4 regions of the Nocardia sp. NPDC004123 genome follow, and region 3 is predicted to be linked to each of the others. Evidence: riboswitches for the same ligand, from Rfam matches in the RefSeq annotation. Region 3 holds a riboswitch; each other region holds the start of a gene.
What was found. Region 3 has a riboswitch for magnesium ahead of ACWEQQ_RS10865 (NRAMP family divalent metal transporter). Riboswitches for the same ligand answer to the same signal wherever they lie in the genome.

Region 1 (7,054 bases), on a different contig from region 3:
GGGCCGACACGGTGTGTCCTCCTTTCGAAAAGTGTTTCAGCTCAGCGAGAATCGCTGTTCGGCGGTGCGCTGCAGGCGCCGCCACAGCAGGCGGTTGATGGTCACCGTGACCACGCTCATCACCACGGTGCCGAGCAGCACCTTGGCGAAGACGTCGTCGGTGGTGGCATTGGTGATGTACGCGCCCAGGCCGTAGGCCTCCATATGGGTGTTCCCGGCCTCCACGACCTCGCCGACCAGCGTGGCGTTCCACGCGCCGCCGAACGCGGTGATCGCGCCGACCACGTAGCCGGGGAAGATCGCGGGCAGTATCAACGACTTCCAGCGCTGCCATCCGTGCACGCCGAGATCGTCCATGGCCTCGCGCAGGTCCGTCGGGATCTGCCCGGCCGCCGCGATCACATTGAACAGCACGTACCACTGCGCACCCAGCGCCATCAGCGCGATGCCGCCGATATTCAGTGAGATGCCGGTGTAGGTGAGCGCCGCGATGACGAAGATGAACAAGAACTGGGCCGGGAAACTGGCCAGCACCTGCACCACCGGTTGAGCGAACCGGCAGATGCGCGGATTCATCCCGATCCACACGCCGACCGGCACCCACACGATGGTGGAGACCACCAGCAGCACTATCACGCGGCCGAGGCTGGCCAGCCCCAGCAGCGAGGTCGGCCCGAATTCGGCCAGGCCCACGGTTCTGTCGAAGTAGGAGGCGAGTGCCCAGGTGCCCCAGGCGAGCGCGGCGAAGAGCAGTCCGAAGAAGAGCACATCGCCGATGCGGCTGCCCGCACGCTCGTCGTAGGCGGAACGGGTGCTGCGCCCGAAGACCCGCATGAGGCGATCGACCCGCTCACCGACCGGCCGTAGCACCCGAGCCAGCCGACCCGGCACCGTGCTGTGCCGCAGCAGGTCGAGCACCAGACTCCGTGGGGCCTGCGCACTTTCGGTGTGCTCCACCCGGAATCGCTCCGACCACGCCGTGAGCGGCCGCCAGAACACCACGTTCACCAAGACGATGGTGAGCACCATGACCAGCGCACCCATAATGAGATTGCCGACCTCGGCCTCGGAGGTGGCCGCCGCGATGAAGCTACCCATGCCGGGCAGCGCCTCGTCCCGGCCGGATACCGTGATGACCTCCGAGGCCGCGAGCATGAACCACGCGCCGCCGAAGCTCATCATGCCGTTCCAGATCATCGGCACCATGGCCGTCGGCACCTCCAGCTGCCACAGCCGCTGCCAGCGGGTGAGCCGCATCATGCGGGCCGCATCATCCAGCTCCCGGGGCATATTGCGCAACGCCTGGTAGTAGGCGAAGGTCATGTTCCAGGCCTGCGCGGTGAAGATAGCGAAGATACACGCCGCCTCCGCGCCCAGATACGAGCCGTGGAACATGCCCACGAACGCGGTGACCGTGATCGAGACCAGGGCCAGCACCGGCACCGACTGCAGCACGTCGAGCGCCGGGATGAACACCTTCTCGGCCCGCCGCGAGCGCGCCGCCCACTGGCCGACGATCAATGTGAAGAGGATGGACGCCACCAGGCCGATGAACATGCGCAGCGTGGTGCGGGCCGCGTAATAGGGCAGGTTCGCGGGATCGGTTGATACGGACTCGGTTCCGGTATCCGGCGTCCAGGGCACCGACATGTCCCGAAACAGCCGCAGCACCACCAGGATCAGCAGCACGCCCGCGCCGATGATCAGGTAGTCCACCGCCCGGAGCCGGCCGCGCGCCCGCGGCGCCTCGGGAGTCATCTTGGGGCGGTCGGGAATTGCCAATTCAAGAGTCATTGCTGTTCACCTCGCTCCGAGCGGCGTCGTCGCAACTCAGTTGGTCGATTCGGCGGCGGCCGCGGGCGGTGCGGTCATGACGTTGAAGGCGTGTACGGCCGAGGCCAGCACCGCCGGTGCGCCGACGAGCAGGTTGAAAACCACGACGCCCATTCCGGCCCCGACCACCGCGCCCTCCAGGCAGCCGGTGACGGCGCCGGGAATCGCCAACGTGCCCAACGTCAATGCGCCGACCGCGAGACCCTGGCCCGCGCCCAGCAGGACGCAGCCCAGCGGCGCTCCGATGACCGCACCCAGCAGCGTGCCCACCGCCAGGGCCACGGTGAGCTCGTTGTTGACATTCTGGAAGACGGTATTCATCCGATCCTCGAAGCTGTCGGGATCGGCAATCGGCTGTGCCGCAGGGCCTTCGGCTTGCGCCTCCGCGGCGGCGTGCAGCTCCGCGGCGATGCGTCGTTCCTCGGTGCTGACCGGTCGGGCCCGATCCGGGCGCGGGGTGAGGGTGGCGCTGTCGCCGTCGATGCGGGCGTCGATCGGGTACGTCGTGTCCTGCTTCGTGATGGTCAGCGGGATCGCCCCCACCACCACGCCCTGCGGGTCGAGGATCTGCAGCTGGTCGGTGGTGGTTCGGAGCGTGCCGAGGTCGGTGCGCAGCACCACCGATCGGTCCACGATTCGGGCGTCGCCGGACACGGCCTGAGCTGTCACAGCGTCGGCGAGCCGGGCGTCCGGTCCGGGTGCCGCGGCCGAAGCGGCGGCAGGGGCGACCAGTCCGGCGGTGGTCATCGCCGCGGTGGCGAATGCGAACAAGCGAATTCTCATCGGGATGTTTCCCCTCGGGATACTGCTGCCCGCATCGGATTCCGGGCAGCATCGAATACCGTCGGGCACGGTGGTGCCGACGGGTCGGATAGATATGCGAATCTCCGAATTCATTCGTAAAATGTGCATGCGAATAGTCCGGTGCCGCGCGGGCGGCATCGTGATATCGGAGAATTGCGTGCGTCGAGATATCGACGCGGTGTTGGTGTGGTGGCTAGCGGCCCGGACCGAGGCGGAGGGGCCGACCCGGAGATCCCGGGTCATCATCGGGTGCCATCGTGCTACCCGACCTCCTCACTGGTAGAACGCGATTCGTCAACGCACGGGGGGAGGTCGCCCGGAACTCTCGGGGCGGACGCACACCCCTCTCGTCAGAGTTTTGGCACTGCACGACGTGTTCCGAACCGGAGTGTTCCGAATCGGAAAGCCACTTTGGATTACCCCTTGATCCGGAGAAATCTGTCCTAACCTTGGGCGTCTCTCGACGTCGTCAGATCAGTGGCCTGTGTTCGTGCAGGAGCCTCGCCTATCGAGGTGCAACAGGGAACCTAGTTAAAGACTCGTTAAAAGTCAAAACGGCGCCGGATTCGGCGGTCCGGCGGCTCCGACGATCACCATTCTCATTCTTCGACTGTGGCCGACGCCGCTGATAGGGCACCGGCACGCCGCGTCAGCTGCCGCCCGCCGATCATGACCGCGGCGATGGCGGTCACGCCGAGCAACGCGCCCGTGACGAGGACGCCGGTCACCGATGTGCAGCTGACGATCACGCCGCCGGTGAGCGCACCGAGGGCGACGGCCAGGTTGTACATGGCGGTATTGAGGGCGGTCGCCGCCTCGGGATGGTCGGGGGCGGCCTGCAGGATCCAGGTCTGCACGCCGACCGGAATCGCGCCGAATGCCGTGCCCCACACCAGCAGTGCCACGATGCCGCTGACCGGTGTGGTCGCGATGAGCGGGAAGAGTGCGAGTGTCACTGCCAGCAGGGCGGCGGCGGCGACCAGGGCGCGCCGCGGGTCGCGGCCGGCGGCGGCGCCGCCCGCGAAGGTTCCGGCCACGCCCGCCAAGCCGAAGGCCAGCTGTGCGGGCCCGATTGCCCCGGCGCCCAGACCGGAGATGTCCTGCAGCATGGGCCGGACGAAAGTGAATGCCGCCCAATGCCCGCCCACCAGAAGGAAGGTGGCGATGACGCCGGCGCGGACGGCCGGTGTGCGCAACTGCCGCGCCAGGGCGCGGGGGCGGACCACCTCGGTGGCGGGCAGGGGCGGCAGCAGCAGCCGCAGTGCGAGGGCGACCACCGCGCCGAATCCGGCCAGTGCGGCGAAGGCGACGCGCCAGCCGCTCAGATTGCCGATCAGCGTCGCGGCCGGCACGCCCAGCACGTTGGCCGCTGTCGCACCGCCGAACGCGAGCGATATCGCTCGTGGAATATGGTGCGCGGGAACCAGTCTGACCGCGCACGAGGCGGCCAGGGCCCAGAAGCCGCCGATGGCGATGCCGGCGACGGCACGTGCGGCGAGCAGGATCGCGAAGTCCGGTGCCAGCGCCGAGACCGCTGTCGCGGCCAGCATCAGCCCGATCAGCCCGAGCAGGACCGTACGCCGGTCCGATCTTCCGATCGTGACGGGCAGGGTGGTCGCGGCCGCCGCGGCCATGAGTCCGGGCAGCGTGATCGTCAATGCGACCGCGCCGGGAGAGACGTCGAAGGTGTGACCGATGGGGGTGAGCAGGCCGACCGGCATGGCCTCTACGGTGACCATCGCGAAGGTGGCGGTGGATACCGCCGCGACGGCGAGCCAATTGCGGATCGGGGTTCCGGCGCCGGTGGATTCGTGGGTGGAAGCGATGGGGGCTGCCATTACTTCCACCCGCTCGTGTCGGAGGAGGAGGTGGTGTTCGCCATGTTCGCAAACACTTCCGGGCAGCGCTGATGCGACGCTGGCGTCAGCTGACAGCGCGCTGGTACAGCGCCTGCTCGAAGAGGACGTCGACCTGGTCGCAGGGGGTGCGCCGCCCTTCGCTGAGGACGGAGAGGAATCGGTGCTGCCCCAGCGCTTTCCGGGCGAGGGTGCACGCCTGCCGTACGTCGGGACCGGGATTGCCGTTCGTGAGGCGACCGTCCACTCGGTCGATGGCTCCCAGCAGGCGCGCGGCCGGTTCGGGTGCGCCGATGGCGAGGGCGGCCAGCGCACAGCCGACGGCGACGACGGGGAGCAGTCGTGGTGCGGCGGTGGCGGCGAGGTCGCGGGCTATCTCCAGTTGCCTTGTCGCGGTGCCGATTCGGCCCGTTCTGACCAGTGCGATCGCGTAGTGTGTGCGCCCCAGGATCTCGTCGGTGGCCAATGCCGCGGCCGGACTGCAGTCGGCACCGCGCAGCGGACCGTCGTCGCCGAACAATCGACCGTACAGCTCGATCGCCGTGCCCGGTTCGCCTTGCCGCAGTGCCAGATCGGCCTCGGCAATGCGGAGCCACTGCGCCGTTCCATCGGGCACCTGGGTATCCACCCACCTCCGGGCGGACGCCAGGTAGGCGGCGCCGCCGTCCACATCGTTCTCCCGCAGATGCAACTGCGCGGCGCGGCGCAGCACGCCCACGACCTCCTCGGCCCCCAGGCCCGGGGTCAGCAGTTCGGCGGCCCGGGCGATGAGGGGAGCACCCGCGGCGAGCCCCGCGGATTCGATCCGGTGGTGGGCCAGGTGCAGCAGCGCCCGGCTCACCCCGCGCGGCTCGCCCAGTCTCTCCAGAATGCTGATGGCCGCTTCGAGGTCGGCCACGCATCGCTCGAACGACTCTGTGTCACCGCCGATTTCGTCCAGCGCCCGCAGCACCAGCGCATTGCCGCGCAACCAGGCGTCCTCGGCGGCCAGGCACTGGTTCAGCAGGTCGCCGGCACCACGGTGCCGGTCGCGAAGCGCCAGCAGCAGCACGAAGATCGGATGCGGCGGCCGGGACTCGCCCATGGCGGTCCGCACCAGTTCATCGAATTCACCCGAGCAATCGGGTATTTGGCCCCACCACAACGGCTCGTGGTACGCGGGCAACTGGTGGGCGTAGCGGACGGCGAGAAAGTCCGCGGCGCGGCCCGGCGGCGGAGCCGCACCGAACAACGCCAGCACCCGCGGTTGCCAGGCCAGGGCCTCGCCACGGAGCCCGCACAGCAGCCAATGCCAGATCAGGCCGCCGTACAGACCGACCGCACACTCGCCGTCCCCGGTGCGCACCGCCCATTCCAAAGCGGCCAGGCAGTTGGCGTGTTCGATGGTGAGCAGGCGCGTCGCCTGCTGCTGCCGCGCATCGAGCAGCCGTGGTGCCGCGTCCCGTACGAGAGCGAGGAAATGGCCGGCGTGGGCGTCCGCCAGTCGCCGGCTCTCGCCGGCCGCGTCCAATTCCGATGCGGCGTAGGCGCGAATCGTTTCCACCATCCGGTATCGCGCGCCGTCGAACTCGACCAGGGACTTGGCGACCAGCGCCGTCACAGTATCCGCGGTGTCCTCGCCGTCGCACACCGCGAGGATGGCGTCGAGCGTGGCGCCGTCGGCGAAGACGGCCAGCCTGCGCGCCAATTCGACCTCTGCACCGGTGAGCAGGTTCCAGCTCCAGGACACCACGGCATGCAGTGTGCGGTGCCGGGCTGATCCGTTGCGGCCGAGCGAGTCCAAGAGGCGGAAGCGGTGGGGCAGCCGGTCGGCCAGATGACGTACCGGCAGGGCGTGCAGGCGGGCGGCGGCGAGTTCGATCGCCAGCGGCAGCCCGTCGAGGCAGCACACGATGGACACGATATCGGCGCATTCGGCGTCGGCCAGCCGGAAGTCCGGTCGCACCGCGCGGGCGCGGTCCACGAATAGCTGGACGGCGGCGGATTCGGCGGCGATCTCCACCGATGCACCGGGCTCCGGCACCGCCAAAGCCATTACCGGGTATAACTTTTCGCCGTCGATGCCGAGCGGCTCACGACTGGTGGCCAGCACGGTCAGCAGGGGGAAGTGGCACAGCAGGAACGCGGCCAGCTCGGCGGCCGCGTCGATCACATGCTCACAGTTGTCCAGGATCACCAGCATTCGGCGCTGCCCCACGGATCGGTGCAGCACCGCGCGCCAGTCGGCGTCGTCGCTGGATCCGCCGAGGCCCAGGGCGGACAGCAGAACGGCCGGAACCGCAGTCGGCGTCGGCGCGTCGTCTTCGCGCTGGGGTGCGATGCCCGCGAGGTCGGCGAAAACGCAGCCGTCGGGCCAATCCGACTGGATCGCAGCGAGTTCCGTCGCCAGCCGGGTCTTCCCGACGCCGCCCGTACCGGTCAGGGTCACCAGCGCGGAGTCGCGGAGCATCCGGGTGAGCTGGTCGAGATCGCGTTCCCGATCGACGAAGCTGGTCCAGCGTCGCGGCACTCCCCGCCCCCACACGAGGGGCGCTCCCGCTGATGACTCCGGCGATCCGACG
Region 2 (7,054 bases), on a different contig from region 3:
TCGCCGTTCTCGGCGGCGGCCAGGCGGGTGACGATGGTGAGCCGGACGGGGTCGGCGAGGGCGGCCAGCACGGTGGTGAACCGCAGTTCGTCGCGGGCGGGGTGAACCAGTTCGGTCGCGGTTCGGCTTGCCATGGCGTCCAGGCTAGTCCACATGTTCACAAAATCCGAACATCCTGTTATGTTCGGAATTGTCGAACATGCCTGTGCCGGGAGGACGTCATGACCGTCGAGCAATCCACCGCAGCCCCCGAAGACGCGGCCGCCCCGCAGGATTCACCGCCGGGGAGCGGTGCACGGTTCTGGGGCACCGCCTACACGCTGCTGATCCTGTTGACCGGCACGAATGTGGCCACACCGCTGTATCACGGCTACGCGCATCGGTTCGGGTTCTCACCGCTGGTGATGACGCTGGTGTTCGCGGTCTACATGGGGGTGCTGATTCCCGCGCTGCTGATCGCCGGCCCTGCCTCGGATGCACTGGGGCGGCGCCGGATTCTGCTGCCCGCGCTGGCGCTGGCGGCGCTGGGCACGCTGGGTTTCGCGCTGGCCGGCGCGGTGGTCTGGTTGTTCGCGGCCCGCATCCTGCAGGGGCTGGCGGTCGGGGCGGCCTCGGGTGCGCTCACCGCCGCGCTGACCGAGCTGGAACCGCACGGTGACCGCCGCCGCGCGGCCCTGGTGTCGGCGGTGGCTTCGGCCGGCGGCATGGGCCTGGGCCCGGTACTGGGAGCTGTTCTGGCGCAATATCTTCCAGCCCCCTACGTGACGCCGTTCGTGGTGGAGCTGGCGCTGCTGATCCCGGCCGCGGTGGCGGTGGCGGCGCTGCCGGAGACCGCGACCATCACCCGGTGGCGGCCGCGGCGGCCGAGTATCCCGGCCGGGATGGGTGCGGTCTTCGCGGCCGCGGGCACGGGCGCGTTCCTGGGTTTCGCGGTGGTCGGCGTCTTCCTCACACTGATCCCGACCTATGCCGCGACCCTGTCGGGCAGTGCGAATCTGGTGGTCGGCGGCGCGGCGGCCGCGCTGCTGCCCGCGGCGTGGGCGGTGGCGCAGCTGGTGGGTTACGGCAAATCCGAACGGGCTCTGGACTTCACGGGGTTCCCGCTGCTGGCGGTGGGCCTGGTACTGCTGGCGATCGCGGGGGCGGTCTCCTCGCTGCCGTTGCTGTTGTTCGCGACAGTGCTGGCCGGGGCCGGTCACGGCCTGGTGTTCCTGTCGGGATTGACCGCGATCAATGCGGCCGCGCCGGCCGATCGGCACGCCGATGTGCTGTCGACCTATTTCGTGATGGCCTATTGCGGCAGCGGCGGCCCGGTCATCGGCGTCGGCCTGCTGGCGGGCGCGACCGGTTTGCTGGCTGCGGTGCAGATCTTCTCGGCGGTGGTGGCGGTGCTGTGTGTGGTGCGGCTGGTGGCGCGGGTCGCGGTCGAGGCGCGACGCTAGCGGGTGCGCGAATGCGACGGCGCTCACGTCGGGTTGCCGATCGCGGCGGGCCGGTGTTTACTTCTGGTCGCAAGGTGCCGTCGTTAGCTGAGGCTCCTTCACGGATACAGGCCGGCGATCCCGAACGTCGAGAGACGCCCCGGATCAGGACAGGTTTCCCCGAGCTAAGGGGATGCCCCGACCGGCTCCCGCCGCCCGTGGCGGGTTCACGCCGTGGAGTGCTGAAGGTCTTACGAGGGGTGGTACCCGTACCGGCGATGTCGCGCCGGTCCCACTCCCCTGGCATGCGTGCGTGTGGCGTCGAGGAGGTGGTGGTCGTGCCCGATGGACCGGATCGAGTTCCGTTAGCCAATCGTTCACTCGGTGTCACTCCCGCAATCTCCCGGCCGCTACCCGTACCCCGGTAGCGTCCGAGTCCGGAGTGCGCCGTCATCCGCTGGGAGATCGAGATGACCATGTGGGAAATGCTGCTGCGGCTCGGCACGGGTGTCGGGTTGGGCGCGGTGATCGGGTTCGAGCGTCAGTTCCGGGCCCGGATGGCCGGACTGCGCACGAATTCGCTGGTCGCCGCCGGGGCGACCTTGTTCGTGCTGCTGTCCGCGCACGGCTTCAACGGCGCCTCGGCGGATCCGACTCGTGTTGCGGCACAGATTGTTTCGGGTATCGGCTTCCTGGGCGCGGGCGTGATCCTGCGCGACGGGTTCAATATCCGCGGCCTGAACACCGCCGCGACGCTGTGGTGTGCGGCGGCGGTGGGTGCGCTCGCGGGTGCGGGCATGTATTCGACCGCGGTGGCGGGCACGGTGGCGGTGGTGGTGGTCAATACCGCGCTGCGCACGGTGGCGCGCACGGTGGATCGCCCCGGTGTCGACGAGGCCGAGGCCCAGGAGGCGTTGTACGCCTTCCACGCCGACACCGACGACGCGCACGAGGCGCATGTGCGGGCGCTGCTGGTGCAGTCGCTGACGCGCACCGATTTCCGGCTGGTGTCGATCTCGAGCCACGACACCTCCCCGGGCCGGGTGCAGGTGCGGGCGGAGTTGACCGGGGACCGCCGCGACGACCGGCAGATGGAGGCCGCGGTGAGCCGGTTGAGCCTGGAGCCGTCGGTGACCAGCGTCGGGTGGCGCACGGTGCCGCTGCGGGCGGAGGCCGAGGAGTGAACGCCGCGCTGCGGTCGTATCCGTCGCGCGGGGTGGCTTCGGCGCAATCGCCGAGATCACGGTGGAGCAGCCGCGCCCGCGCAGCCGCCGCACGCCGGGGTTCGAGACGCTGGTCGATCAGATCTACGGTCTGCTCACCGGCCGTGACACCGAAGTCGCTGCGGCCCCGGCGGATACGTTGACGCCGTTCGCGGTGCCGCTGCCCGATGCCTCGGTCGGCGGGATCGCGGGTCTGCTGGAGCTGGTGTACGGCAACGACGGCCGCGCCGACCTGCCGGTGGTGGCCGACGAGCTGAATTTCGAGGTCGACGACCTGATGCCGCTGGTCGACGCGGCGGCGCTGCTGGGTCTGCTGCTGGTGGAGTCCGGTGACGTGATGCTGACCAATGTCGGGGCGAATTTCACCAATGCCGACATCCGGTCCAGCAAGGCGATTTTCGCCGCGCAGGCCCGCCGGCGTGCCCCGCTGGTGCGCACCATCTGCTCGGCGCTGGTGGGCAGCAGCGATCAGACGGTGGGCGCGGATTTCATTCTCGATCTGCTGCGGCGCGGCTGCTCCGACGACGACGCCCGCCGCCAGCTGGAGCTGGCCATCGACTGGGGCCGCTACGCCGAGTTGTACGACTACGACACCGATTCCGGCCGCATCACCGCCGATCCCGCCGCCGATCTGCGCGCGTCCTGAGTCACACCATCGCCGACGGGATCACCGTGGTGAGGCCGCCGTCGACGAGCAGGTCCTGACCGGTGATGTAGGAGGCGTCTGCGGAGGCCAGGAACGCGACGGCGGCGGCCACCTCGTCGCTGTCGCCGACCCGCCCCAGCGCCACCCGTGACCCCGCGGTGGCCTGCGCGTCGGCGGAGGCCTCGGCCCGGTAGGCGGGGGTGTCGATGTAGCCGGGGCTGACCGAGTTCACCCGGATTCCGCGCGGCGCCAACTCCGCCGCCAGCGTCCGCGTCAGATTCTGCACCGCCGCCTTCGTCGCCGAATACAGTGCGGCGCCGGGCGCGCCCCGATACGGGGCGAAGGAGGCGTTGAGGACGATCGCACCCCCGTCGACCAGCAGCGGCAGCATGTGCTGCACGGTGAAGAACGCGGCCTTGAAGTTGATCCCCACCACCCGATCGAACTCGTCGCCGGTGACCGCCGAAACAGGTTGGAACGCACCGATTCCCGCATTCACGAACGCCACATCCAGCCGCCCGAACCGCTCGGACACCACCCGCGCCAGCGCCGCGAGATCCTCGGGCTCGGTGGCGTCTCCGGCCGCCCCGGCCGCCCGCTCCCCCAGCTCGGCCACCGCGGTGTCCAGCCGGTCCTTGTCCCGCCCGGTCACGACCACCCACGCCCCCTCCGCGACGAGCCGCCGCGCGGCGGCCAGCCCCATCCCGCTGCTGCCGCCGGTGATGAGCGCGACCTTGTCCTGGAACCGGAACCCGTTGTGTGTCATGGCTTCAGCCTGCCGGGCCGCGTGATGGGTTAACAGTGCGCAGTTATCGTGGGTGTGCCACCACCACCTTGCCGGGCACGGCTCCCGCCGGCGCGGCGAGGGCGCCACCGGTGGTGACCGTTGTCAGTCCCTCAGTTCACAGATGACGACCGGGATCTCGCGGGTGGTTCGCTCCTGGTAGTTCGCGTAGCCCTGGTATGCCGAGGTGATCTGCGGCCACAGTTCGGCTCGCTCGCTGTGATCTGCGGTGTGTGCGTGCACTTTTCGCCGTCGGCCGTAGATCACCAGTTCGGCATCGGGGTGCGCCTGGAGGTTGCGGTACCAGTCGGGATTCCGGTCGTCGCCGCCCTTCGAGGCGACCAGCACGACCCGGCCGGCGTCATGGACCGGAGCGGTCAGGTAGCACGAGCGCGGCAGCCCCGACTTCCGCCCGACCGTGTGCAATTCGACCACCGGCATCCCGAACGGGTTGGCCAGCAGTTTGTTCCCGCTGACGGTGAGGACGACCCGGTGGGCGAGGTTCATCAGTTTGGCCCCGCTATCTTTCAGTGCGTACTTGTTCAACGCCTGTCCCTTGTCCCTGATGCATCGAAGCCTTCTACGACGGCCACTAGAGTCGAGTTAGCGCTGCAAACATTACCAGAAATGTGAGCAGGGTCAACATTGCTGGGTTGCGGCCCGCGAGCACGATTCGGTGCCGGCGAGCTCAGGCGGGCGAGGCCAGCCGGAGGCGGTGGAGCTGGTCGAGGCGAGCGGCGGTGTCGGTGCCGGCGCGGGGGTTGTAGAGAACCAGGTGGCGGTCGGATTGGTCGGCGAGGGTGAGGGTGGTGGCCTCGAAGTGGAGTTCACCGGCCTCGGGGTGTGCCAGCGCGTTGACCGCCTGCTGGGCCGGGCCGACATCGTGGCGCGACCACAGGCGCGCGAATTCCGGGCTGCGGGAAGCGAGTTCGGCGATGACGGAGTCGAAGCCGGGGTCGCCGGGGCAGAGTGCGGAGTCGGCACGGTAGGCGGCCACGACCGCGGGGGCGGCCTCGGACCAGGTCTGTGGCATGGCCAGGTAGCGCGGGTTGGTGAAGTAGGTGACCAGGCAGTTGCTGCCAGGGCCGTTGTAGCCGAAGACGGCGCGGGCGGTGTCGTTGTAGGCCAGCATATTCCAGTAGCGGTCGCGCAGAACGGCCGGGCGGGGGTTCCAGGCGTCGAGCAGGTTGCGGGTCTCGGCACCGATGCCGGTGCCGCTGTCGGTGGCGGCGCAGGGCGGGTTGAGACCGGCCAGGACGTAGAGGTGAGCGCGTTCGGGGGCGGTGAGCTGCAGGGCGGCGGCGACGGCATCGAGGACGTCGGTGGAGACGGTGATGTCGCGGCCCTGTTCGAGCCAGGTGTACCAGGAGACGCCGACACCGGCGAGGACGGCGACTTCCTCGCGGCGCAGCCCGGGGGTGCGGCGGCGGCCCGCGGCGGGCAGCCCGACCTGATCGGGGGTGAGGCGGGAGCGCCTGTCGCGCAGGAACTCTCGCAGATGGTCGCGTCGTCGGCCCGCTGTGTCCATACTTCACGCTAACAATCACGCATGCCCGTTTCGTTCGGGTCCCGGTTAGCATGTGACCGAATTCGGGTCTCGAGGGGGGCGGATGCGGCAGATTCTGGTGGCGGCGATGGTCGCGCTGGCGGTGTCGATCACGGTGACGCCGTTGCTGATCCGAGTCTTCACCCGCCACCGGCTGGGGCAGCAGATCCGGGCGGACGGCCCGGCGAGCCATCTGGCCAAGCGCGGCACCCCGACCATGGGCGGGCTGGCGATCCTGATCGCCCTGTGGTGCGGGTACGGGGCCGCGCACCTGGTGGGGATGTACTACGAGGGGACCGGCACGACCGCGTCGGGGCTGCTGGTGCTGGGGTTGGCGACCGCGCTGGGCGCGGTGGGTTTCCTCGACGATGTCATCAAGCTGTCCCAGCAGCGCAGCCTGGGGCTGACCGCGTCGGGCAAGTATCTCGGGCAGGTCAGTGCCGCTGTGCTCTTCGGGGTGCTGGCCCTGCATTTCCGGGGCGGTTCGGGGCTGACGCCGGGCAGCCGTCAGGTGTCGATCGTGCGCGACATCTCCACGGTCTCGCTGGGGCTGACCGGGTTCCTGCTGGCGGCGATCTTGCTGGTGGTGGCGTGGTCGAACGCGGTCAACATCACCGACGGCCTGGACGGGCTGGCGGCGGGTTCGGTGGGTCTGGCACTGGGGTCGTATGTGCTGATCACGTTCTGGCAGTACACCCATTCGTGCGCGGTCAAGGCGGTACCCGGCTGCTACACGGTGCGCGATCCGCTGGATCTTGCGCTGGTGTGCGCGGCCGGGACGGCGGCGTGTGTCGGATTCCTGTGGTGGAACGCGGCTCCGGCGAAGATCTTCATGGGTGACACCGGGGCGCTGGCGCTGGGCGGGCTGCTGGCGGGACTGTCGATCACCACCCGCACCGAGTTGCTGATGGTGGCGGTGGGCGCGTTGTTCGTGGCGGAGATCCTGTCGGTGCTGTTGCAGATCGTCATGTTCCGCACCACCCGCACGCGGCTGTTCAAGATGGCGCCGTTCCATCACCATTTCGAGCTGACCGGGTGGCCGGAGACCACGGTCATCGTCCGGTTCTGGCTGCTGGCCGCGATCGCCTCGGCCACCGGATTGATCGCCTTCTACGGTGAGCACCTCACCACCGCCGGCTCCCGGCTGCCCTGAGACCCGCACATGCCGTGTGGCCCATCCGGAAGCGTTTCCGTATGGGCCACACGGGTTTTCGGGTCAGTGCACCACGGCGGGCACGTCGGCCTCGGCGGGTGCGGCCGCTTTGGCGCGGGGCAGGAAGAACGCCGGGATCAAGGTGGCGACCAGCAGGCACAGCGCCACCACGAAGGTGTGGGCGAAGGCGCGCGCGGCGAGGTCGAAGCCCTCGCCGAGCAGGGTGTGCGGCAGCTGCGCGAGCTGGCCGTTGTAGCGCGACCCGATGGCCGCGTTGGCCA
Region 3 (7,054 bases):
GGCGGGCACGGCCAGCAGCGGTAGGCCCTGCTCCCGGCAGGCCGCCACGATATCGCCGGGCACGCCGCCGTGCCGCGCGGTCCCGGCGACCAGTGCGGCCGCCCCGGCCGCCCGCAGGGCCGCCACGAACCGGTCGGCCTTGCCGCGGCCGCCGCGCGCGGTCCACCACACCAGCCCGCTGAGCACGACCTCATCCGATTCCAGGTAGGAGGTCGGGTCCTGCAGATCGGTGGCGGTGACACCGCTGACCTCCCGCCGCAGCAGCGCGGGCTCGCCGCACACCAGCTGCAGACCCAGCGCTTCCAACCTAAGCAGGTCATCCACCCGCATGAGCTGCTCCTAACGCATGTCCGCCCCGACTGCCGATCTCGCATCGTAGAGGCGTTCGCAATCCGCACGGTCCTGGTCGATCAACCGAGAACTCGCGCGACGCTACCGGATTTTCCGTATGCCGCGGCCGATGGCAGGTCCCGGCCCGCGGATTTGAATCGGACGGCATGGACTTGAACACGGTGCTCGAGGTGTGCGATGCCCGCCACCACCGGAATTGGCAGGTGGGGGATGCGTGGCTCGGCGGTGGCACCTACCTGTTCTCGGAGCCGCAGCCGCAGCTGCGCCGCCTGGTCGACCTGAGCCGGACCGGCTGGACTCCCCTGCGCCGCCTGCCGGACGGCGGGCTGGAGATCGCCGCGACCTGCACGGTCGCCCAGCTCTTCCGGGGCACCGACCGTCCCCTGTTCCGCGAGTGCTGCCATGCCTTCCTCGCCTCGTTCAAGATCTGGAACATGGCAACCGTCGGCGGGAACCTGTGCAATTCGCTCCCGGCCGGTCCGCTCATCTCCCTCACCGCGGCCCTGGACGGCGTGTGCCTGCTGCGCTCGGGCACCGGCGCCGAGCGGCGACTGCCGGTCGCGGACTTCGTGACCGGCGCCGGAGCCAATGCGCTGCGGCCGGGCGAGCTACTGCGTTCGGTGACCCTGCCCGCCGCGGCGCTGGCCCGGCGCGCTGCGCCTGACCATCACGGCGTCGACCACGCGCCCGTTCCGGGTCTACTTCCCGCAGCCGCCCACCCGCAACGGGCTGGCCGCGGCCATCGAGCGCACCGTGCCCGGCGACGCCTGGTTCGACGACATTCACGGGCTGCCGGAGTGGCGCAGGCACATGACTTTCCGCCTGGCGGAGGAAATTCGCGAGGAACTGGCATGAGTTTCGAAATCCAGGTCAACGGTGAGACTTTCGACGCGCAGCCGCGCCCGGGTCAATGCCTGCGCACCTATCTGCGCGAGCAGGGCTGGTTCGGGGTGAAGAAGGGCTGCGACGCGGGCGACTGCGGCGCGTGCACGGTGCACGTCGACGGCGCGCCGGTGCACAGCTGCCTCTACCCGGCGTTCCGCGCCGAGGGCCGGGCGGTCACCACGGTGGAGGGACTGGCCCGTGACGGCGAGCTGCATCCGGTGCAGCAGCGCTTTCTGGCTGCCCAGGGCTTCCAATGTGGTTTCTGCACAGCGGGCTTCCTCATGACGACCGCCGCCCTCGACGACGAGCAGCGCGCCGATCTGCCGCGCGCGCTCAAGGGCAACCTGTGCCGCTGCACCGGATACCGCGCGATCGAGGACGCCGTGCGCGGTGTCCGCCACATCGAGGATGCGGCGGCGGGCGCGGCCGTGGGCAGCAATCTCGGCGCGCCCGCGGGCCCGCAGGTGGTCACCGGGACCGCGCGCTACACCTTCGACATCGAGGTGCCCGGGCTGCTGCACATGAAGCTGCTGCGGTCGCCGCACGCGCATGCCCGGATCATGGATATCGATGTGTCCGAGGCACTTTCGGTGCCGGGCGTCGCGGCGGTCCTCACGCATCGCGACGCGCCCGACCGCCACTATTCGAGCGCCCGCCACGAGCATCCCGAGGAGGATCCGGACGACACCCGGGTGCTCGACAATGTGGTCCGCTATGTCGGCCAGCGGGTGGCGGCGGTCGTCGCCGACAGCGAGGCCGCCGCGGAGGAGGGCTGCCGTCGCATCCGCGTCGACTATCGGGTGCTGCCGTCGGTGCTCGATCCCGAGGCGGCCATGCGCCCGGGTGCGCCGATCGTGCACGACAAGGACGCCGCGACGGCCCGTATCGCCCGGCCCGAGAGCAATGTGGTCGGCGAGGTGCACGGCGAGATCGGTGATGTCGCAGCCGGCTTCGCCGCGGCGGCGGTGGTCTACGAACAGACCTTCCGGACCCAGCGCGTCCAGCACGCCAGCCTGGAGACGCACGGTGCGGTGGCGTGGTTCGACGACGACGGCCGCCTCACCGTCCGCTCCAGCACCCAGACGCCGTTCCTGACCCGCCGCGCCCTGTGCGCGCTCTACGATCTGCCGCTCGACCGGGTCCGGGTGGTGGCGGGCCGGGTCGGCGGCGGTTTCGGCGGCAAGCAGGAGATGCTGGTCGAGGACATCGTGGTGCTGGCGGCCCTGCGATTGCGGCGGCCGGTGAAGCTGGAATACACACGCGCGGAACAGTTCTACGGTGCGACCACCCGGCATCCGTTCACGGTGCACATCAAGGCGGGCGCCCGCGCGGACGGCCGGTTGTCGGCCCTGCAGGCGCGGGTGGTCTCCAATACCGGCGCGTACGGAAACCACGGTCCGGCAGTGCTGTTCCATGCCGTCGGTGAGTCGATGGCGGTGTACCGCTGCCCGAACAAGAAGGTCGACGGATATTCGGTCTACACCAATACCGTTCCGGCCGGGGCCTTCCGGGGCTACGGGCTCGGGCAGGTGGTGTTCGCCATGGAGTCGGTGATGGACGAGCTGGCCCGCCGGGTCCACCTCGACCCGCTGGTGTTCCGCGAGCGCAATATGATCGGCCCCGGCGAGCCCATGGTGACCCCCGGCGGCCACGAGGAGGATCTGCACATCGCCAGCTACGGCCTGGACCAGTGCTTCGGCATCATCCGCCGGGCCCTGACCGAACCGTTCCCACCGGCCCCGCCGGGCTGGCTGACCGGCAGCGGCACCGCCCTGTCCATGATCGCTACCGGACCACCCGGCGGCCACTACGCCGACGCCCGGATCACATTGCTGCCCAATGGTTGCTACGACCTGGCGGTGGGCACCGCGGAATTCGGCAACGGCACCACGACCGTGCACCGGCAGATCGCGGCGCAGGAGTTGGCCACCGTCCCCGACCGCATCGCCATCCGCCAGTCCGATACCGATGTGGTCCGCCACGACACGGGCGCGTTCGGGTCCACCGGCACCGTGGTGGCGGGCAAGGCGGTGCTGGACGCGGCGCGCAAGCTCGCCGCCGCGTTGTGTGCCACCGCCGCAACACATCTCGGCGTTGCCGCCGAGGACTGCGAGCTCGGCGCGGACTCGGTGCGCTGCGGCAATCGCGACATCTCCCTGCAGGCGCTGCACACGTTGTCGGCCGAGTCCGGGGAATCCCTTGCCGCAGACGGTCATTGGGGCGGCACGCCCCGCTCGGTCGCCTTCAATGCGCAGCTGTTCCAGGTGGCGGTCGACCCCGATACCGGCGAACTGCGCATCCTGCGCAGCGTGCACGCCGCCGACGCCGGCCGGGTGATCAACCCGATGCAGTGCCGCGGCCAGGTGGAAGGCGGTGTCGCCCAGGCGCTCGGCGCGACCCTGTTCGAGAATGTCCGCCTCGACGAGCACGGCGCGGTCGCCACCGTGGCCTTCCGCCGCTACCGTCTGCCCGCCTTCGCCGATGTGCCCCGCACCGAGGTCACCTTCATGCGTACCTCGGACGAGATCGGCCCGCTGGGCGCGAAGTCCATGAGCGAGAGCCCCTTCAGCCCGGTGGCCCCCGCCCTGGCCAATGCCCTCCGCGACGCCACCGGCATCCGCTTCACGGACCTGCCGCTCACCCGGGACCGCATCTGGCAGGCCCTGCACCATCGGCGGACCCGCCTCCCGGTCCGCGCGGCCACGCCCAGCCGCGCCGAATTGGCCCTGCTCACCGACTATCGAAAGCCGTAGGGCCCGTCAGTCGATGGTGTAGGCCTGGCGGGAGAGGCGGAAGCCGTGGCCCGCCCCGGCGCATTCGACGTAGTCGGTGGTGCTCAGGCAGGTGAGGCCGCCGACGGTGACGTTCGTGCCGTAGTCGAGGACCGCCGCGGTGGATTCGACCAGACGGTCGCCGTGGCAGTGGAAGTCGACGACGCCGGTGCTCTCCAGGACCAAGCGGTCGCCGTACTGGAGGTGGCAGTTCTCCGGCCGGGGCGGGGTGGCGTAGTCGTGCTGGGAGATCTCGCAGGCCGCGGTGGTCGCGGAGACGAGGCAGCCGATGTTTCCCGACGGCGTGCGGAACTGCACGAAGTCGGGCGGTGCCGCCTGGGCGATCGCCGGGCCCAGCGTGGACACGGCGATCAGGGCGGCGGCCGCGGTCAGGACACGGATCGGAAATTGCATGTCGACTCCCCGGTTCGGCAGGTTTACCGGTTGATCGTCGCCACCGCCGGATGCGATAACGGACCGGGTGGCCAGGAAGGTTTGCCACGGAGTTGCCCTGGCCGGATCGGGTGGGGCACAAGGGATTATGAGGAACCGACCGGCCCGGATTTGACAAGCGGAACGACCGGGCTCACCATTGCCCAGTCAGCACCTCGCTAGGCGAGGCTCCTGTACGAACACAGGCCACTGATCCGACGACGTCGAGAGACGCCCAGGGTTAGGACAGATCACCCCGGATTAAGGGGTGATCCGAAGTGGCTTCCCGGGTCGCGAGCCCCCGGATACGTCGTGCAGTGCCGAAGCTCTGACGAGAGGGGTGCAGGGTCCGCGCCCTCGCGCGAAGCCCAGATCCCTCCTGCTGTGCGCGATGCGACACCCGATGTAGTGACGTCCACGTACGTCCCGGCGGCAAGGAGGTGAGGGACGAACAATGAGTTCCGGCGATAGTCCGTATCCGAGTACGGATTTCACTCTTCAGACGTCCCCGGCTTGCCGCATTCCGGTCACCGGCTGACCCGTTTCCCGCACAGGCGTGCCCGGCGTTCCACCGCCGGTCGGTAGCCCGCGCGTGCCCCGGGCCGGTCGATCCGTGCCCGAACTCGCTCGGCGGCCGGGCGTATTCCGCACGCCCGCACACCTGATGATCGAAAGCGAGGGACAGGCCATGGCCTTCTTCGCGAACGGCTCCAGCCGCCGCACCTCCACCGTCGCCGTGCCCGCCGCAGCCGGCCGGCCCGCCGCCGACGTCCACCCCACCGGCGCCGTCATGGACAGCGCGCATGTCGGCGATATCGTCGGCGCGCTCGGCTCCATCGGCCGGCACGACACCCTCGAAGGCCGTTCCCGCCGCCAGCGTTTCCGCATGCTGCTGGCCATCATCGGGCCCGGCCTGATCGTCATGGTCGGCGACAACGATGCCGGTGGCGTGGCCACCTACGCGCAGGCCGGACAGAACTACGGCATGGCGCTGGTCTGGACCCTGGTGCTGCTGATCCCGGTGCTCTACGTGAACCAGGAGATGGTGGTCCGTCTCGGCGCGGTCGCCGGAGTCGGCCACGCGCGCTTGATCTTCGACCGCTTCGGCAAGTTCTGGGGCGCGTTCAGCGTCGGCGACCTGTTCATCGTGAACGCGCTCACCATCGTCACCGAGTTCATCGGTGTCTCCATGGCGCTCAACTACTTCGGGCTGCCCAAGGGCGTCGCCGTGCCGCTGGCCGCGGTCGCGCTGTTCGCCATGGTGGCCGGCGGTTCGTTCCGGCGCTGGGAGCGGTTCCTGTTCGGGCTGATCGCGCTGAACATCGTCATGTTCCCGCTGGCATTCCTGGTGCACCCCAAGGCATCCCAGGTCGCGCACGGATTCCTGCCGTCCTTCCCGGGCGGGCTGAACTCGACGCTGCTACTGCTCATCGTGTCCATCGTGGGCACCACGGTCGCGCCGTGGCAGCTGTTCTTCCAGCAGTCCAATATCGTCGACAAGCGCATCACTCCCCGCTGGATCCGCTACGAGCGCATCGACCTGTGGGTCGGCATCGTCGTGGTCATGGTCGGCGCGGTCGCCATCATGGCGGCGACCACCTTCGGCCTCGCGGGCACGGCCGCGGCCGGCAGCTTCACCGATGCCGGGGCCGTCGCCCACGCGCTGCACGACCACGTGGGCACCACCGCCGGCGCGCTCTTCGCCATCCTGCTGCTGGACGCCTCGCTCATCGGCGCCAATGCCGTCGGCCTGGCCACCACCTACGCCCTCGGCGACACCCTGGGCCGGCGGCACTCGCTGCACTGGAAGGTCTCCGAGGCGCCGGCCTTCTATCTCGGATACGCGGCGCTGCTCGGCGTCGCCGCCGCGGTGTCGTTCAGCCCCGATCACGTGCTGGGCCTGCTGACCCAGGGGGTGCAGGCGCTGGCCGGGGTGCTGCTGCCCTCGGCGACGGTGTTCCTGGTCCTGCTCTGCAATGACAAGGCCGTGCTCGGCCCGTGGGTGAACACGGTCAGGCAGAACATTGTCGCCGGGGTCATCGTCTGGTCGCTGGTGCTGCTGTCGCTCGCGCTGACCGCGGCCACCTTCTTCCCGGACCTGACCACCACGACCCTCGAAATCGGCTTCGGCGCGGGCGCGCTGGTCGGCGTCCTGGGCGGGGCGGGCATGCTCATCGCCTGGCAGCGCGGCCGGCGTCGCCGGGCCGAGCGGACCGCGGCCGAGCTCGGCGGACTGGATCCGGATCAGGTGGAGGAGCTGGACTCCACTCGCCTCACCAAGGCCGAACGCAAGGCCATTCTGGAGGCGGACCGCGACACCTGGCGCACCCCTGCGCTCGACACCCTGGCGCGACCGGCGTTCTCCACGGCGCGCACGGTGGGCATGGTCGCCCTGCGCGGCTACCTGCTGCTCGCGGTGATCCTGGTGGGCGTCAAGATCTTCCAGTCCATCGGCGGCTGATCAACCACGGCGCGGCCGCAGTTCCTGGACATCGTCACCGATGCGCTTGGGCTGCGGCCGTTTTCGATGAAGCTCACGTTTTCGATGAGGCTCAGCAGTGTGCGGGATGAAATCGGAAGGCACCACACAGGTTTGGACGAATCCGGTTCGGGGA
Region 4 (7,054 bases), on a different contig from region 3:
CCACGGCCCGAGCACCTGCGGGTCGTTGCACAGCAGCAGCAGGAACACGCTGGCGCTGGGCAACAGCAGCCCGGCCAGGGCCTGCACGGCGGTGGTGATCAGCCCCAGGGGCGCACCCGGAATCAGCACGATGCCCGCGGCGAGCACCACCATCGCGATATAGGACAGATAGAACTGCCTGGCGTCCTTGAACCCGCGGTGCAGCGAGTGCTTGATGCCGAACACATCGCCGAAGGCGTAGCTGGTGGCGAGGGTGACCGCCGCAGCGCCGATGATCGACGCGTCCAGCAGCACGATCGCGAAGACCGAACCCAGCAGGCGGTGGACCTGGCCCAGCAGGTGCGCGATCTCGCCCGCGTCGACGAACTTCCCGACCGCGTCATTGGCGCGCGCGGCGTAGTCGGCGGTCATCATGAGCGCGGCCGCACCGATCACCACGACGAACGCGCCCAGGGTGGTGTCGGCCCGCTCGTAGCCGATGAACCGCGGGGTGATGCGCTTGTCGACGATATTGGACTGCTGGAAGAACAGCTGCCATGGCGCGACGGTGGTGCCGACGATGGCGATGATCAGCAGCACCGCGTCGGAGGTCCAGCTGCCCTCGACACCGGGCACCACGAAATCCTTTGCGGCGCGGCCCCAGTCGGGATGCGACAGCAACAGCATCGGAATCTGCAGCAGGGTGATCAGGATGAATACGAACATCGCCCGTTCCCACCGCCGGAAGCTGCCGGTGGCCATGATCGCCACCAGCGCCGCGGCCGCCACCGGCACCACGACGTACTTCGAGATGCCGAAATACTCCGCGGCCAGGCTGACACCGATGAACTCGGTCACGATGGTGAGAAAGTTCAGAACGAAGAGATCGCCCACCGAGAACCAGCCCCAGCCGCGGCCGAAGCGCTCGTTGATGAGCCGCGCATGCCCGACGCCGGTGACCGCGCCCAGGCGAACCACCATCTCCTGGTTGACGATCAGTACCGGGATCAACAGCAGCAGCACCCACAGCAGGCTGTAGCCGTAGTTCTGCCCGGCCTGCGCGTAGGTGGCGACACCGCCGGCGTCATTGTCACCGACCATGACGATCAGCCCGGGGCCGATAATGGCCAGCAGCGTCAGCATCCGGGTCTTGAACGTGCGCGAATGCTCGATGTCACCGATCTTGATCTTGCCGAGCGCGCCCTCGATATCGCCCAGGTGCGCCGAATCCAGCACGGCCGACCGACGATTCGCGGAACGGTTCTCCTCGGCATCGGTCATGGCCGTGCCGCGCCGTCCGAGTCGTCGCCGGATCCGGTCGCGACCGGCCGGGCCGGCCGGGGCGCGGGCTCACGACGCCGCCAGTCGTCAGGAATGACATCCTCGAGCACATCGTCGACGGTGACCACGCCGAGCACCCGATCGGCGTCGTCCACCACCGGCACGGCGTACAGGTTGTAATCGGCCATCAACAGGGCGATGTCGGTGATATCGGTCTCGGGCGCGACCCGCACCGGATCGTCGTCCATGAGGCCGGCGACCGGCGTCGCCGGGTCGGCCTGCAGCAGCGCGATCACCGAGACCACGCCCACCAGCCGGCCGGAGTCGAGTACGTGCACTTTCAGCAGGGCCTCCGGCTGCAATGCGTGTGCGGCGGAGACCACCGAAAGCGCCTGTGCCGCCGTAGCGTCCAGCGGACACGAGACGAAGTCGACGTTCATCAGCCCGCCGGCGCTGTCGGGATTGAACCCCATCAGCGTGACGACCTTGACGCGCTGCCCGGGCGGCATCAGGTCGAGCACCCGCCGGCGGCGCGATTGCTTGAGTTCGATGACGGAGTCGGCCGCGTCGTCGGCGCGCATGCGCCCGAGCAGCGCCGCGACTTCCGCATCGGACATGTCGTTGAGCAGGCGGCTGGACTTGTCGGAGTCGAGCTCCTCGAAGACATCCGCCTCCAGTTCAGGGTCGTCGTGCACTTGATCCAGGATCTCGTCCTGCTCGTGCTTGTCCGCGTCCTCCAGCAGGTCGGCGATCTCAGCGGGCTTGAGCCCGCGCAACCGGCTGCTGAGCCGCTGGGTCAGCGACTGCTCATGGCCGATCAGCGGCTCGAACGCCTTCCAATCCCGGGAGGCGTGACCGCCGCCGGACTTGATCAGCCCGAACAGGCGAGCCGGGCGGCGGGTGTCCAGTCGCGCCAGCACCCAGCCCGAACCGGAGTCGTCGGGCACGCCGACCCGATCGAGTTCGACATCGTAGGCGCGCACCAGCTCCACCGCCTCCACATCGATCAGCCGGTGACCCAGGATGTCCGCGCGCAGCAGCACCTCACCCGCACGCCGCTCGAAGGACCGCAGGTCGACCTTGTTGACCGAGAGAACGATGCGATCGGCTCCGAACAGCCGGATACGTTCGGCGGAGACGAACACATCGCGCCCGCCCATCCCGACGACCACGCCGATCACCGGCGGATAGGCTTCGCCACCCGGCAGGCGCACGATGAGGTCGTCCACGCGGCCGATGGTCTCCCCCGACGCGGCGATCACCGGCGCCTTCAGCAACTGCGACAGATGCACCGTCGCAACCGATTCCGGCTTCGACGATACTGTGGGTTCGGTCATATGCGCTCCTGACTCGGCGACCCGGAATTCCGGCGGCCACGGGCGAACATTGCATGTCCGAATTTGACGAATCAATCCTCTACTGCCAGACTTTGCGGCGTCAATCAGCACCTCGCTAGGCGAGGCTCCTGTACGAACACAGGCCACTGATCCGACGACGTCGAGAGACGCCCAGGGTTAGGACAGGTTTCCCCGGATTAAGGGGTCACCCGAAGTGGCTTCCCAACGTCATTGTCATTGGGGATACGTCGTACAGTGCCGAAGCTCTGACGAGAGGGGTGCTCGCCCTCCGGCCTGCTGCCGTGGCGACTCCTCGGGTGCACCCTGGTCAGCGCCCTCGTGCGCTCCGGCCGCAAGGAGGTGAGGACGACCCATGACCCCCGGCGATAGTCCGTATCCGAGTGATCCGTTCCACTCACCCGTTTGCGGGTGGAAACACGCCACACGACTCTGACCTTTCACCACACCACGCACGATGCGTATCCCCATGACGCGGCCGTGTAATACGTGCTGGCCTTTCCACCCTCATTCGAAATCATCCACCCAGAATTTCGGAGGTTCGCCAATGAGGAAAATCACCGCGTACACCCTGGCCGCCACCGTCCCCGCCCCTGCCCTGTCCGCGCCGGTGCCGAAGACCGTCGCGAGCCAGGCCGACCAGGATGCCGCGTTCGCCGCGGCGGTCAACCAGTTCGGTCTGGCCACCTCGATGGGCACCCTGATCGGCACCCTCATCGGCGGCGCGGCCGGTTGCGCCATCGGCGCCGCGGGCGGCGCCATCGCCGGCGTCACGGTCATGTCGGTGCCGACCGGCATCGCGGGCGGCCTCACGGGCGCCGCCATCGGCATTCCGCTGGGTGCGGCGGCCGGTCTGGTGCTGACCGGCGTACCCGCCGCCATCGCGGTCGGCATCGGCCTGGCCCAGCGCCTGTCCGCGCCCGACTCCACCCCGGCTCCCGCCGGCGCGGCGCCTGCCGTCTAGCGGGCGAGTGCGATTGTTTCGGTGAAACCCGTTGCGGCGATGAGGGTCTCGACCCTCACCGCCGCTGTCTTCTTGTCCGGCAGCAGGTTGGGAACGGTCACACACCGTCTACCGAGAGGGTGGCCTGCATGAGAGTCATGGCCCCCGCGCACGGGTCCGGTTGCGCCGCGTGGTCGCGGTTCTGGACCCACCAGGTGACGGTGCCGGTGTCGGAGGCGGTCACGGCGCAGGTGCTCGGATCCTTCGGGTCACGCCAGTACATGCCGCCGAAGTGCTTGATCACCAAACGCTCGACCTGATAACCGAATTGATCAGCGATCTGGACCTCACGGCTCAGGGTGTCGTTCTCCAGCCAGGCGTAGGTGATGTCGACCGCACCGCCGTTCGGACTGGTGGCGGTCCAGTTGCAGATGGTGGGGGCGCTCTGCTGTCTGATGCCCGAGACGTGCAGGTTGCTCGCGATCTTCTGATCCTCCAGCGGGCCGCAGCCGGCCAGCAGGTTCGGGGCGTCGGCGGCGCGCACGGGCGATTCCTTCGGACCCTGCGAGCACCCCGAGAGTGCGGCGATCAGTAAGGCCGCCAAGGCGATTGGCGTTCGAACCCGACGCATTACCCCTGCCCGGCCTTCGTCAGAGTGGACGCCGCCAGCTGTTCCAGTCCCTTGCAGGGCTCCTTGGCGGTCTCGGTAATCGCGGCCCGCTCCGACCAATCGATGAAATCGCTGTCCCCGAACGGAAGTGCCACCTCGCACGACTGCGGCCCCTGCCATTCGATGCCGGATTGCCCGCCCACCTGAACGTCGGACGGGCGCGCGTCGGTGATCTGAGTCCGCCGGTCCGCGAGCGGACTGCCCCGGAACCAGTGGAATACCACCGCGTAGTCACCGCCCGCGGGCCGCTGCCATGCACATCCCAGCGGATTCACCGCCACTCGCTGCAGCCCATTGAGCCCGGTCGCCTGGCCGACATCGGCATCGGCCACCCCGCCGCACAGTCCGATGGTGTTCGGTGCCGGCATCACCGCCGCCCTGGATGTGGTCGTCGCCGGGGCCGCCCGTTGATTCGACGAGCCGCCGCAGCCCGCGATCGCCGCCCCGATCAGGGCGATCCCCGCCACCGCGCCTGCCGCTCTCATCACGCCGACCAGCGTAGGCGAACCGCCCGAATCATGCGATCGGCGACGCGGCGGACGATTTGTGACTTTCCGATATTCGGCGACGCACCTGCCACTCGCCTATTTCCGCGTGCCTTTCTCGAATGGATGCGGATTCATCCATGACTCTCGAACTCACCATTCCGGATCGTCCCGCGACGATCGTCTGGCCGGCCGAATTCGGGCCCGCCACCCTCATGGGCCTGGCCGGCCTGAGCCGGGTGCTCGTGCTGCCGGTGGTGTCCACCGTGGTGTGGGTGCCGGTCGGCGTGCCTGGCCTGAGTCAGTTCTCACGGCGGGCGCGGGCGCGGCGCTTGCCCTCGTGCATGGCCTGCACCCGCGCCACCGGGATGGTGTGTCCCTCGGCGATGAGATCGGCTGGGAGAGATTGGGGTTCGGGCATGGCCTCGGCCCAGGGATCGCGGTCGCCGAGCATCTTGGCCGCCGTGCGAATCGTGAAATCGTGCGGGTCGATGTCGGGCAGGTCCGCCCAGACGACCGGGAACGAGACGGTCGCGCCCGGGCGAATCCGCGGGCTGTAGACCGACACCACCGTCGCGCCGCCGGCGCGGGTCGAATCGAGAAAGACCTTGCCGCCCCGGTCTTCTCGAATGAACGCCGTGGTGGCGAGCTGCGGATCGAGCCGCTCGGCACGCGCGGCGATCGCCCGGGTCGCCGCCGCGGCATCCTCGAGATCGACGCCCGGCACCACCGGGACGAAGATGTGCACGCCCTTGGAGCCACTGGTTTTCACCGCGCCCGCCAGCCCGTCCGCCGCCAGCGCTTCCCGAATGAGCTGCGCGGCCCCGACCACCTGGGCGAAGGGCTGATCGGGCGCCGGGTCGATATCCAGCACGAGATGCGTTGGGCTGCCGGAATAGTCGGCGAGACCCGCCGCGTACAGCAGTGTCACGTGGTACTCCACCGCGCGCTGATTGCCGAACCACAGCAACGTCCGCACGTCATCGCAGAGCGCGTAGGACACCTCCCGTTTCGAGCTGCCCGCCCACAGCGTCACCCGCCGCACCCACTCCGGTGTGTACTTGGGCAGGTTCTTCTGCATGAACGGCTCCTGCCCCGGCCGCACCCGCACCACCGACAGCGGCCGCTCCCGCAATGACGGCACCATCCGCTCGCCGATCGCCTCCAGGTAGTCGATCAAATCGCCCTTGGTGGCCTCTGCCCCGTCGAACAAGGGACTGTCGAGACTGGAGAACTTCAGCCCGGCCCGCACGTCATCGCCCATCGGCCCACCATGCGCCACACCCGTACCGCCGTCAACCATCCCGGCCGTGGCAGCCGCGGCGCAGTACCGCGAGCTGATACCGGAAATGATGAAACAGGAAGGGGCCTAACGGACCAGCGCACCAACCGCATGGTTCTGGTCGACCGGCTGCACACGCCGGGTGCTGAGCAGGAACAGCGCCACCAGCAGCACGCTGAACCAGACGTAGGTGTTGCCGATCAGGTGCTGCCAAGGCGTCCAGTGCGATTCGCGATGTTCACCGTCCGGGAGCCAGTTCTGCGGGCCGATCACGAAGATCGCGGCCGTGATCGCGGTGACCAGGTACCAGCCCGCGGCACGGCGCCAGGGCAACCGGGTCGCGTATCCGAGCATCGCCAGCAGGGCCGGGGCGATCCAGATCCAGTGGTGCGACCAGGAGATCGGGGACACCAGCAGCGTGAAGACCGCGTTGATCCCGAGGGCCAGCGGCGGGAAGTCCACCGCGCGGCGCATGGCGGGCACCACCAGCGCCAGCAGTGCGGCGCTCAGCACCAGCCACAGAATCGTGAGCAGTGGCTTGTGGATCTCGAACCGAGCCAGCACCGCCTGAATCGACTGATTGGTATGGAATGCCGAACCGCTGAGCCCCGACACATTGCCCAACCCGCCGAACCAGTACTTCACCGACGCCTGCGGCAATACGGCAAAGGTCAGCGCGGTCGCGACGGCACCGGTGATCGCGGCCGTGACGGCGGCCTTGTAATCACGGCGAATCAGGAAGTAGAGGATGAACGCGGCCGGCGTCAGCTTCACCGCGGCCGCGATGCCGATCAGCATGCCGCGCCGCCACTTCGGCTTCTCCGTCAGGCAGTCGGCCACCACGAGCACCATCAGCAGCAGATTGACCTGCCCGAAATCCAGCGTCGAGTGGGTCGGCTCCAGCAGCAGGGCCAGCGGCGTGGCGCAGGCGGTCACCCACAGCCCGAGCCGCTGCCGGCTCTCCCCCGGCCACACCCGCAGCGCCACCAGATAGAACGAAATCGCCAGCGCGGCCACTGAGGTCACGAAGAACCCGGTGCGAGCCACGTCCCAGGGCAA

Region 1: it holds a riboswitch for magnesium, as region 3 does, so the genes downstream of both, ACWEQQ_RS43735 (hypothetical protein) here and ACWEQQ_RS10865 (NRAMP family divalent metal transporter) in region 3, are expected to answer to the same signal.
Region 2: it holds a riboswitch for magnesium, as region 3 does, so the genes downstream of both, ACWEQQ_RS13480 (MgtC/SapB family protein) here and ACWEQQ_RS10865 (NRAMP family divalent metal transporter) in region 3, are expected to answer to the same signal.
Region 4: it holds a riboswitch for magnesium, as region 3 does, so the genes downstream of both, ACWEQQ_RS19940 (hypothetical protein) here and ACWEQQ_RS10865 (NRAMP family divalent metal transporter) in region 3, are expected to answer to the same signal.

The regions. Positions count from the first base shown of each region.
Region 1 is NZ_JBSGGG010000049.1:26,077-33,130, forward strand. Features, by position in the region: gene ACWEQQ_RS43725 (ABC transporter ATP-binding protein) at 1-10, opposite strand, end outside; gene ACWEQQ_RS43730 (ABC transporter permease) at 37-1,794, opposite strand; gene ACWEQQ_RS43735 (hypothetical protein) at 1,831-2,616, opposite strand; M-box (ykoK) riboswitch at 2,973-3,157, opposite strand; gene ACWEQQ_RS43740 (MFS transporter) at 3,237-4,475, opposite strand; gene ACWEQQ_RS43745 (AfsR/SARP family transcriptional regulator) at 4,561-7,054, opposite strand, start outside.
Region 2 is NZ_JBSGGG010000008.1:114,092-121,145, reverse strand. Features, by position in the region: gene ACWEQQ_RS13490 (ArsR/SmtB family transcription factor) at 1-134, opposite strand, end outside; gene ACWEQQ_RS13485 (MFS transporter) at 222-1,442, shown strand; M-box (ykoK) riboswitch at 1,515-1,690, shown strand; gene ACWEQQ_RS13480 (MgtC/SapB family protein) at 1,892-2,605, shown strand; gene ACWEQQ_RS13475 (AAA-associated domain-containing protein) at 2,667-3,290, shown strand; gene ACWEQQ_RS13470 (SDR family NAD(P)-dependent oxidoreductase) at 3,292-4,056, opposite strand; gene ACWEQQ_RS13465 (nitroreductase family deazaflavin-dependent oxidoreductase) at 4,180-4,620, opposite strand; gene ACWEQQ_RS13460 (helix-turn-helix transcriptional regulator) at 4,763-5,602, opposite strand; gene mraY (phospho-N-acetylmuramoyl-pentapeptide-transferase) at 5,685-6,773, shown strand; gene ACWEQQ_RS13450 (DHA2 family efflux MFS transporter permease subunit) at 6,837-7,054, opposite strand, start outside.
Region 3 is NZ_JBSGGG010000006.1:202,190-209,243, forward strand. Features, by position in the region: gene ACWEQQ_RS10845 (helix-turn-helix domain-containing protein) at 1-330, opposite strand, end outside; partial or broken gene ACWEQQ_RS10850 (FAD binding domain-containing protein) at 498-926, shown strand; partial or broken gene ACWEQQ_RS10855 (molybdopterin-dependent oxidoreductase) at 1,203-3,902, shown strand; gene ACWEQQ_RS10860 (DUF6636 domain-containing protein) at 3,996-4,421, opposite strand; M-box (ykoK) riboswitch at 4,608-4,786, shown strand; gene ACWEQQ_RS10865 (NRAMP family divalent metal transporter) at 5,128-6,900, shown strand.
Region 4 is NZ_JBSGGG010000013.1:46,125-53,178, forward strand. Features, by position in the region: gene ACWEQQ_RS19930 (NRAMP family divalent metal transporter) at 1-1,260, opposite strand, end outside; gene ACWEQQ_RS19935 (magnesium transporter MgtE N-terminal domain-containing protein) at 1,257-2,597, opposite strand; M-box (ykoK) riboswitch at 2,702-2,882, shown strand; gene ACWEQQ_RS19940 (hypothetical protein) at 3,163-3,579, shown strand; gene ACWEQQ_RS19945 (DUF3558 family protein) at 3,677-4,189, opposite strand; gene ACWEQQ_RS19950 (DUF3558 family protein) at 4,189-4,713, opposite strand; gene ACWEQQ_RS19955 (DNA polymerase domain-containing protein) at 5,015-5,977, opposite strand; gene ACWEQQ_RS19960 (glycosyltransferase 87 family protein) at 6,083-7,054, opposite strand, start outside.